Linked DNA regions of Simiduia agarivorans SA1 = DSM 21679. The protein of the gene in region 2 binds, or shares a complex with, the protein of the main gene of each other region. Links are inferred from orthologs where the notes say so. Each region holds a gene or a part of one and is shown on either strand. Other genes may lie near its edges. The genes, in order: uvrB and uvrD.

Region 1 (3,262 bases), 2.5 Mb from region 2 along the record:
CCTTTGCCGTCAGCCGATTTGAAATCACCTTTGCCGATTTCGACAAATTCCTCAGTGCCAATAATCTGGGGCAACCCGACGATGAACGCTGGGGACGAGGCAGCCGACCGGTCATCAATGTCAGCTGGGAGCAGGCGCGCGCGTACACGCAATGGCTGTCTGAATCCACCGGAAAGAAATACCGCTTGCCCACCGAGGCTGAATGGGAGTTTCTGGCGCGCGCCAACAGTGAAGGCGATTACTGGTGGACCGGCGACGCCAAAAAGCGTGCAAACTGCCGCAACGGCTGCCAAAGTGATTACGCCGGCTTGTTTACCACCAAAACAGCACCGGTTGGCAGTTACAACCCCAATGCATTTGGTGTGCATGACACCGCCGGCAACGTGGCAGAATGGGTTGAGGATTGTTTCCAGAATCATTATCTGAGCGCCCCCAGGGACGCCAGTGCAGTTAAATTAGCCCAATGTGATTTGCGCAGCGTGCGCGGCGGATCCATGAAGGACTCCGCCAAAGATATTACCGTCCATCACCGGGAAGGCCGCGATGCCAGCAAAGCCTATAACGATGTTGGCTTCAGAGTAGTCGTCGAGCTTTACTAACCACAGCTCACGCTCGCGTCAGGCGCGAGCTTTGAGCTTGTGAATCGCATCGCGCAATTGTGCCGCCTGCTCAAACTCCAGATCCTTGGCATGCTGAAACATTTTTTGCTCCAGCTCAGCAATGGTTTTCCAAATATCTTCGCCCTCAGCCAATGCGTAATCGGCAGGTTTTTCGGCCACTTTCTGACGTTTTTTCTTACCAGGTGCCTGCCCGGCTTCCAGAATATCGGCGATGGATTTTTTAACCCCTACCGGGGTAATGCCGTGCTTTTCATTGTGCGCCAACTGCTTTTCCCGCCGGCGATCCGTTTCGTCAATCGCGCGCTGCATGGAGCCAGTGATTTTGTCCGCATACAAAATCGCCTTGCCGTTCAAGTTGCGGGCCGCGCGCCCGATGGTCTGGATCAAGGAACGGTCCGAACGCAGGAAACCCTCTTTATCGGCATCCATGATCAGTACCAATGATACCTCTGGCATATCCAAACCTTCACGCAACAGGTTGATTCCCACCAACACGTCAAATTCGCCCAGGCGCAGGTCGCGGATGATTTCCATGCGCTCGACCGTGTCGATATCGGAATGCAGATAACGCACCCTGACACCGTGCTCCTGTAAATAATCGGTCAGGTCTTCGGCCATGCGTTTGGTCAGCACGGTAATCAATACCCGGTCGCCGGCGCCGACGCGTTGCCGAATCTGCGACAGCGCATCATCCACCTGGCTGCCGGCCGGGCGCACCTCCACCACCGGATCCACGAGACCAGTGGGACGCACCACCTGCTCCACTGTCTGACCGGCATGCTGCTTTTCGTAGTCTCCGGGTGTGGCGGAAACAAATATCGTCTGGGGCGCGAGTTTTTCCCATTCATCAAAGCGCATGGGCCGGTTATCCAGCGCCGATGGCAGTCGAAAACCGTATTCCACCAAGGTTTCTTTGCGCGACCGATCGCCGCGGTACATACCCCCGATCTGTGGCACTGCCACATGAGATTCATCCACCACCAGCAAAGCATCGGCCGGCAGGTAATCGAACAAGGTGGGCGGTGCCATGCCAGGCTCCCGCCCGGACAAATAGCGCGAATAGTTTTCAATGCCGTTGCAGTAACCCAGCTCCACCATCATTTCAATATCGTAACGGGTGCGCTGCTCCAGCCGTTCAGCGGCAACCAGCTGGTTTTCATTGCGTAAAAACGTCAATCGTTCAGCCAGATCCGCCTTGATCTGCTCTACCGCTTCCAGCACGCGTTCGCGCGGGGTGACGTAGTGAGATTTCGGGTAAATAGTGAATCGCGGTACTTTCGATTGCACCCGCCCGGTGAGCGGATCAAACAGGCTGATTTGTTCAATTTCATCGTCGAATAATTCCACCCGCACAGCCAGATCGTCGGCATCGGCGGGGAAAATATCCACTACCTCGCCGCGCACGCGGTAGGTGGCTCGGTGAAACGCCGCGTCGTTGCGCGTGTACTGCAGCTCGGCCAATCGACGCAGTAAGGTGCGCTGATTCATCGGGTCGCCGCGATCCAGGTGAATCACCATTTTCAGGTAGGCATCCGGATCACCCAGACCATAGATCGCCGAGACAGTGGCGACCACAATGGCATCGCGCCGCTCCATCAGCGCTTTGGTGGCAGATAGCCGCATTTGCTCAATGTGTTCGTTGATGGATGCGTCTTTTTCAATAAACGTATCAGACGACGGTACGTAGGCTTCCGGCTGATAGTAATCGTAGTAAGACACGAAGTACTCCACCGCATTATTGGGAAAGAACTCCTTGAACTCGCCATAGAGTTGTGCAGCCAGCGTTTTATTCGGCGCCATGATCATGGTGGGCTTTTGCAACGCGGCGATCACATTGGCAATGGTGAACGTTTTTCCCGAGCCGGTAACACCCAACAAGGTCTGGTGACTCAAGCCCGCTTCCAACCCCTTGACCAGGGCCGCAATTGCATTGGGTTGATCGCCAGCCGGCGCGAACGCGCTGTGTACCTCGAACTGCTTCATCATCTATATCCCGATTCACCAGAGCGCATCATAACAAATTCAGCCCCGGCCTCCTTGTAGTCGGCCAAGCCGCACGCGACAATACCGCAAAGCCACAAGGATACCCCCGATGAAAGCGCCTCACCTCGTCGCCCAGCCCGTCAGTGTCACCCGTAAAATGGCGGCGGCATTGCCCAAACTGGCCAAACTCGCCGCCGAAAAAGGCCTGCAACTGCATCACCTGGGCGCAGGCTACCCGCACCCGGAGGTCACAGACCCCACGGATTACATTGCGCGCAGCAAGGCCTGGTTTGACCATCTGGCCCAGGACACCAGCTTGCGGGACGTGATGCGGCCACTCTACGGCTATACGGATACGCTTGGCCCGAGGATTGCCCGCGAGCGCTTTGCCGAGGTCTATGGTCGCGATTTCAACGCCAGCATCGACCCCGACAGCTGCATCCCCACCATCGGCTCCACCGGCGGCATCAACCTCTTGTGCTCCTTGTTCGAACGGGCCGGGGAAAAAATAGGCTACATCACCGACGCCCCGACCTATGCTGGATTTCTGGCCCGGGCTGGTCTGTGTCAACAAGCCAGAATCTACAGCGTGGATATGGATGCGGAAGGGCCAGACCCGGCACAGCTGCGCGCCCAGATCCACCGCGCGCGCGCAGAAG
Region 2 (3,300 bases):
CCATTACCGTAATGCAGCCAGCCATTCATTTCCTGTGCATTCATGCCAAAGGGCACAGAGGTAAAAAAAGGCGCCGCCGGAATTTTGCCTTTCCAGTAATAGCCCGCCCCGTGACCCAGTTCGACACTGCCGGAGCTGACCGCATCGAATACGCCCAATGCGGGCACTAATTCATTGGCTCCGTACACGGTGATATTGATCCGGCCATTACTGGCCTCGCGCACCCAGCGTGCGAAATTTTCCGGTGCATTACCGAGGCCAGGAAAATTTTTCGGCCAGGTGGTGACCATACGCCAATGATACTGCGCTTGCTGCTCACCCGATTGAACCGCTTGAATTTTTGCAACGGGCTTACTGAATACCTGTGCGTAAAACAGCCCGACGCAAAGCGCCGTTAACAGCACGATGACGAGCGTAGTCCATTTTGAATGGGTTTTTTCCATAGTGGTTTCCGGTTTTTTATTATTCACAGGGGTTCGAGTTTGGCGAGCCGTAACACCAGAAGCTTGCTGCCGGCATCGGCAAAATTGACCCTGACTCTGGCATTGTGCCCCTGGCCTTCAAAGTCGGTAATCACACCTTCACCAAACATGGGGTGTGCCACCAATTGCCCCAACGATAAACCGGATTCCGACACTGCATCCGGCAATGGCGCGCGACCCGCGGGTGCCTCCCGATCAAAACTCACGGGCCGGCTGAAGCTGGCTTTTATGCGCACCTCTTCCAATAAGTCATTGGGTATTTCCCGCACAAAGCGCGATAGCGGGTTGTAATTTTCCTGGCCGTACATACGACGGGATTCGGCATAGGTCAGATAAAGCTTCTCCATGGCCCGCGTGATACCCACGTAGGCCAACCGGCGCTCCTCTTCCAACCTGCCTGGCTCCTCCGCCGACATTTTGTGGGGAAACAGGTTTTCCTCCATGCCGGCCAGAAAAACCAAGGGAAATTCCAGCCCCTTGGCTGAATGCAATGTCATCAATTGCACGGCGTCTTCGAACTCATCTGCCTGTTGTTCGCCTGCATCGAGTGCTGCCGACGCTAGGAATTCAGCCAGCTCGGTCAGATTTTCGTCTTCTCCCCGGAAGCTGCCACAGGCGTTAGTCAGTTCCTGCAAGTTTTCCACCCGGGCCTGACCTTTCTCGCCTTTTTCGTTGCGGTGAAAATCCAGCAATCCAGTGCCTTTGATGACCTTATCGACCATTTCCCCTAAGGGCAGCTCAACCGTGCTTTGCTGCAGCTCAGTGACCAGCAACTGGAAAGCCTCTACCGCTGAACGGGCTCGCGCCGCCAGTACTTTCTGTTCAACCATTTTGCTAGCGGCCTGCCACAGCGAACAGCCTTCGGCACGGGCGAACTGGCGAATGGCATCCACCGATTTCTCCCCGATGCCTCGCGTAGGTGTATTGATTACCCGCTCGAACGCTGTGTCATCTTCCGGATTATTGATCAATCGCAGATAACCCAATGCGTTTTTGATTTCTAACCGCTCGTAGAATCGTTGGCCGCCGTAGATGCGATAGGGAATGCGCTCGCGCAAAAGCGCCTCTTCCAGCACCCGGGACTGGGCGTTGGAGCGATACAGGATGGCCACCTGATCCAATCTGGCATTGGGCTGGCCATGCCATTGCTCGATACGCTCGGTAATAAACCGCGCTTCGTCCTGCTCGTTGTAGGCGGCATAGAGCGCGATTTTTTCGCCTTCGTCGCCAGCAGTCCACAACTCTTTTCCCAATCTGCCGTGGTTATTGCCAATGACCGCATTGGCGGCATTCAGGATATTGGCAGTAGAGCGGTAATTTTGTTCCAACCGGATCGTTTTGGTGTTGGCAAAATCCCGATCAAAATGCTGGATGTTTTCAATACGCGCACCGCGCCAGCCATAGATAGACTGGTCATCATCACCCACCGCAGTGACACAGGCGCTTTTTCCGGCAAGTACCCGCAACCAGGCATATTGCACCGCGTTGGTATCCTGAAACTCGTCGACCAGAATAAAGGGAAAACGTTGTTGGTAATGGCGCAACAGGGCCGGGGTATCGCGCAGCAATTCCAACGCGCGCAACAGCAATTCGCCAAAATCCACCAGCCCGGCAGACTGGCAGGCGGCCTCGTAGCGATGATAGATCGCCAGATGGGTTTTCATGTACAGATCGCCACCATCGTCGATGTGAGCGGCGCGACGGCCTTCATCTTTCTGGCCATTAATCCACCAGGCGGCCTGTTTCGCGGGCCACTGTTTTTCATCCAGATTCAATTCGTTGATGATGCGCTTGATCAACCTGACCTGATCATCGGAGTCCAGAATCTGGAAATTTTGGGGCAATCTGGCCTCTTGGTTGTGCATGGACAACAACCGGTGGCAAAGGCCATGAAAGGTGCCTACCCACATGGCACGTGGGTTCAGGCCCAGCAGTTGTTCCAACCGGGCGCGCATTTCCCGCGCAGCCTTATTGGTAAAGGTAACTGCCATCACCGAGGCCGGCGATATCTGCTCCACTTCTATCAGCCAGGCAATCCGGTGCACCAGCACCCGGGTCTTGCCCGAGCCGGCGCCCGCCAGAATGAGTTGATTGCAGGGGTCAGCCGATACGGCTTCGCGCTGCGCGTCATTGAGATCATCGAGTAGACGGGAAACGTCCATGTACACCAAATCAATAAAGATGTAGCAAAACTACAGAAAACTGATGTTTTTACTACATAACCAGATACAATAAAGCCGGTACGCAAGTCACCGACACGCGAAAAAACAGAATACTTAGGCGATGATCGCGCCAGATCGAATAATTTTACAGGGAATTCACTATGAAGCCCGCGTTGATGACGCAAAAAATCAGTGATGCTATCTTAACGATGCGAAAATCGGAACGCAAAGTGGCCGAGTTTGTTCTGAGCCGACCTGCCGATATTATTCACATGCGCATCGTGGATCTGGCCAAGCAGGCAGAAGTCAGCGAACCCACGGTGGTACGCTTTTGTCGCGCCATTGGCTGCGAAGGGTTCCAGGACTTCAAACTCAACCTGGCCCAACAGTTGGCCGCCAGTCCTAGTTTTGGCCAGATCGCAGTGACCGATGACGATTCGGTCGCCGACTATTCCCACAAGGTTTTCGACTCTACCGTAGATACCTTATTGAAAGTGCGCGACTCATTGAACGCCGAAGTACTCGACCGCGCCGTAAACGCCCTGTGCAAAGCTAACCGGGTGGAATTTTTCGGCTTTGGCGCCAGTGGCGCAGTGGCAGCCGACGCCCAGCATAATTTTCCGCCTGCAACTCGCCACCGCCGCCTACGCCGACCA

Evidence for each region.
Region 1: the proteins of uvrD (region 2) and uvrB are in contact, whole or in part, in a crystal structure (PDB 7EGT), measured with the Thermus thermophilus proteins. The link is inferred for Simiduia agarivorans SA1 = DSM 21679 from one-to-one orthologs. Residues at the interface, in WP_096412145.1 of Thermus thermophilus: His654, Arg656, Phe657, Gln666, Asp668, Glu669, Lys680, Arg681, Leu682, Ser683, Lys685, Tyr686, Ala687; in WP_096411307.1 of Thermus thermophilus: Glu23, Leu25, Arg26, Asp27, Gly28, Glu29, Arg30, Phe31, Arg55, Glu326, Asp327, Phe328, Glu379, Ser382, Gln383, His398, Gly400, Arg401.

Annotation. Positions count from the first base shown.
Region 1 is NC_018868.3:231,891-235,152, reverse strand. What follows is about bases 113-3,053. They hold uvrB (excinuclease ABC subunit UvrB), read right to left. Parts: upstream 2,607-3,053; coding sequence 618-2,606; downstream 113-617. Other genes in these bases: M5M_RS01070 (pyridoxal phosphate-dependent aminotransferase), read left to right, coding at 2,713-3,053; M5M_RS19235 (bifunctional serine/threonine-protein kinase/formylglycine-generating enzyme family protein), read left to right, coding at 113-599. In the rest of the region: more of M5M_RS19235, read left to right, coding at 1-112; more of M5M_RS01070, read left to right, coding at 3,054-3,262. UniProt on the Escherichia coli protein: The UvrABC repair system catalyzes the recognition and processing of DNA lesions. A damage recognition complex composed of 2 UvrA and 2 UvrB subunits scans DNA for abnormalities.
Region 2 is NC_018868.3:2,771,200-2,774,499, reverse strand. What follows is about bases 56-3,034. They hold uvrD (DNA helicase II), read right to left. Parts: upstream 2,645-3,034; coding sequence 467-2,644; downstream 56-466. Other genes in these bases: M5M_RS12315 (MurR/RpiR family transcriptional regulator), read left to right, coding at 2,806-3,034; M5M_RS12325 (TRAP transporter substrate-binding protein), read right to left, coding at 56-443. Outside these bases: more of M5M_RS12325, read right to left, coding at 1-55; more of M5M_RS12315, read left to right, coding at 3,035-3,300. UniProt on the Escherichia coli protein: A helicase with DNA-dependent ATPase activity. Unwinds DNA duplexes with 3'-5' polarity. Translocates on single-stranded DNA with 3'-5' polarity. Initiates unwinding more efficiently from a nicked substrate than double-stranded DNA.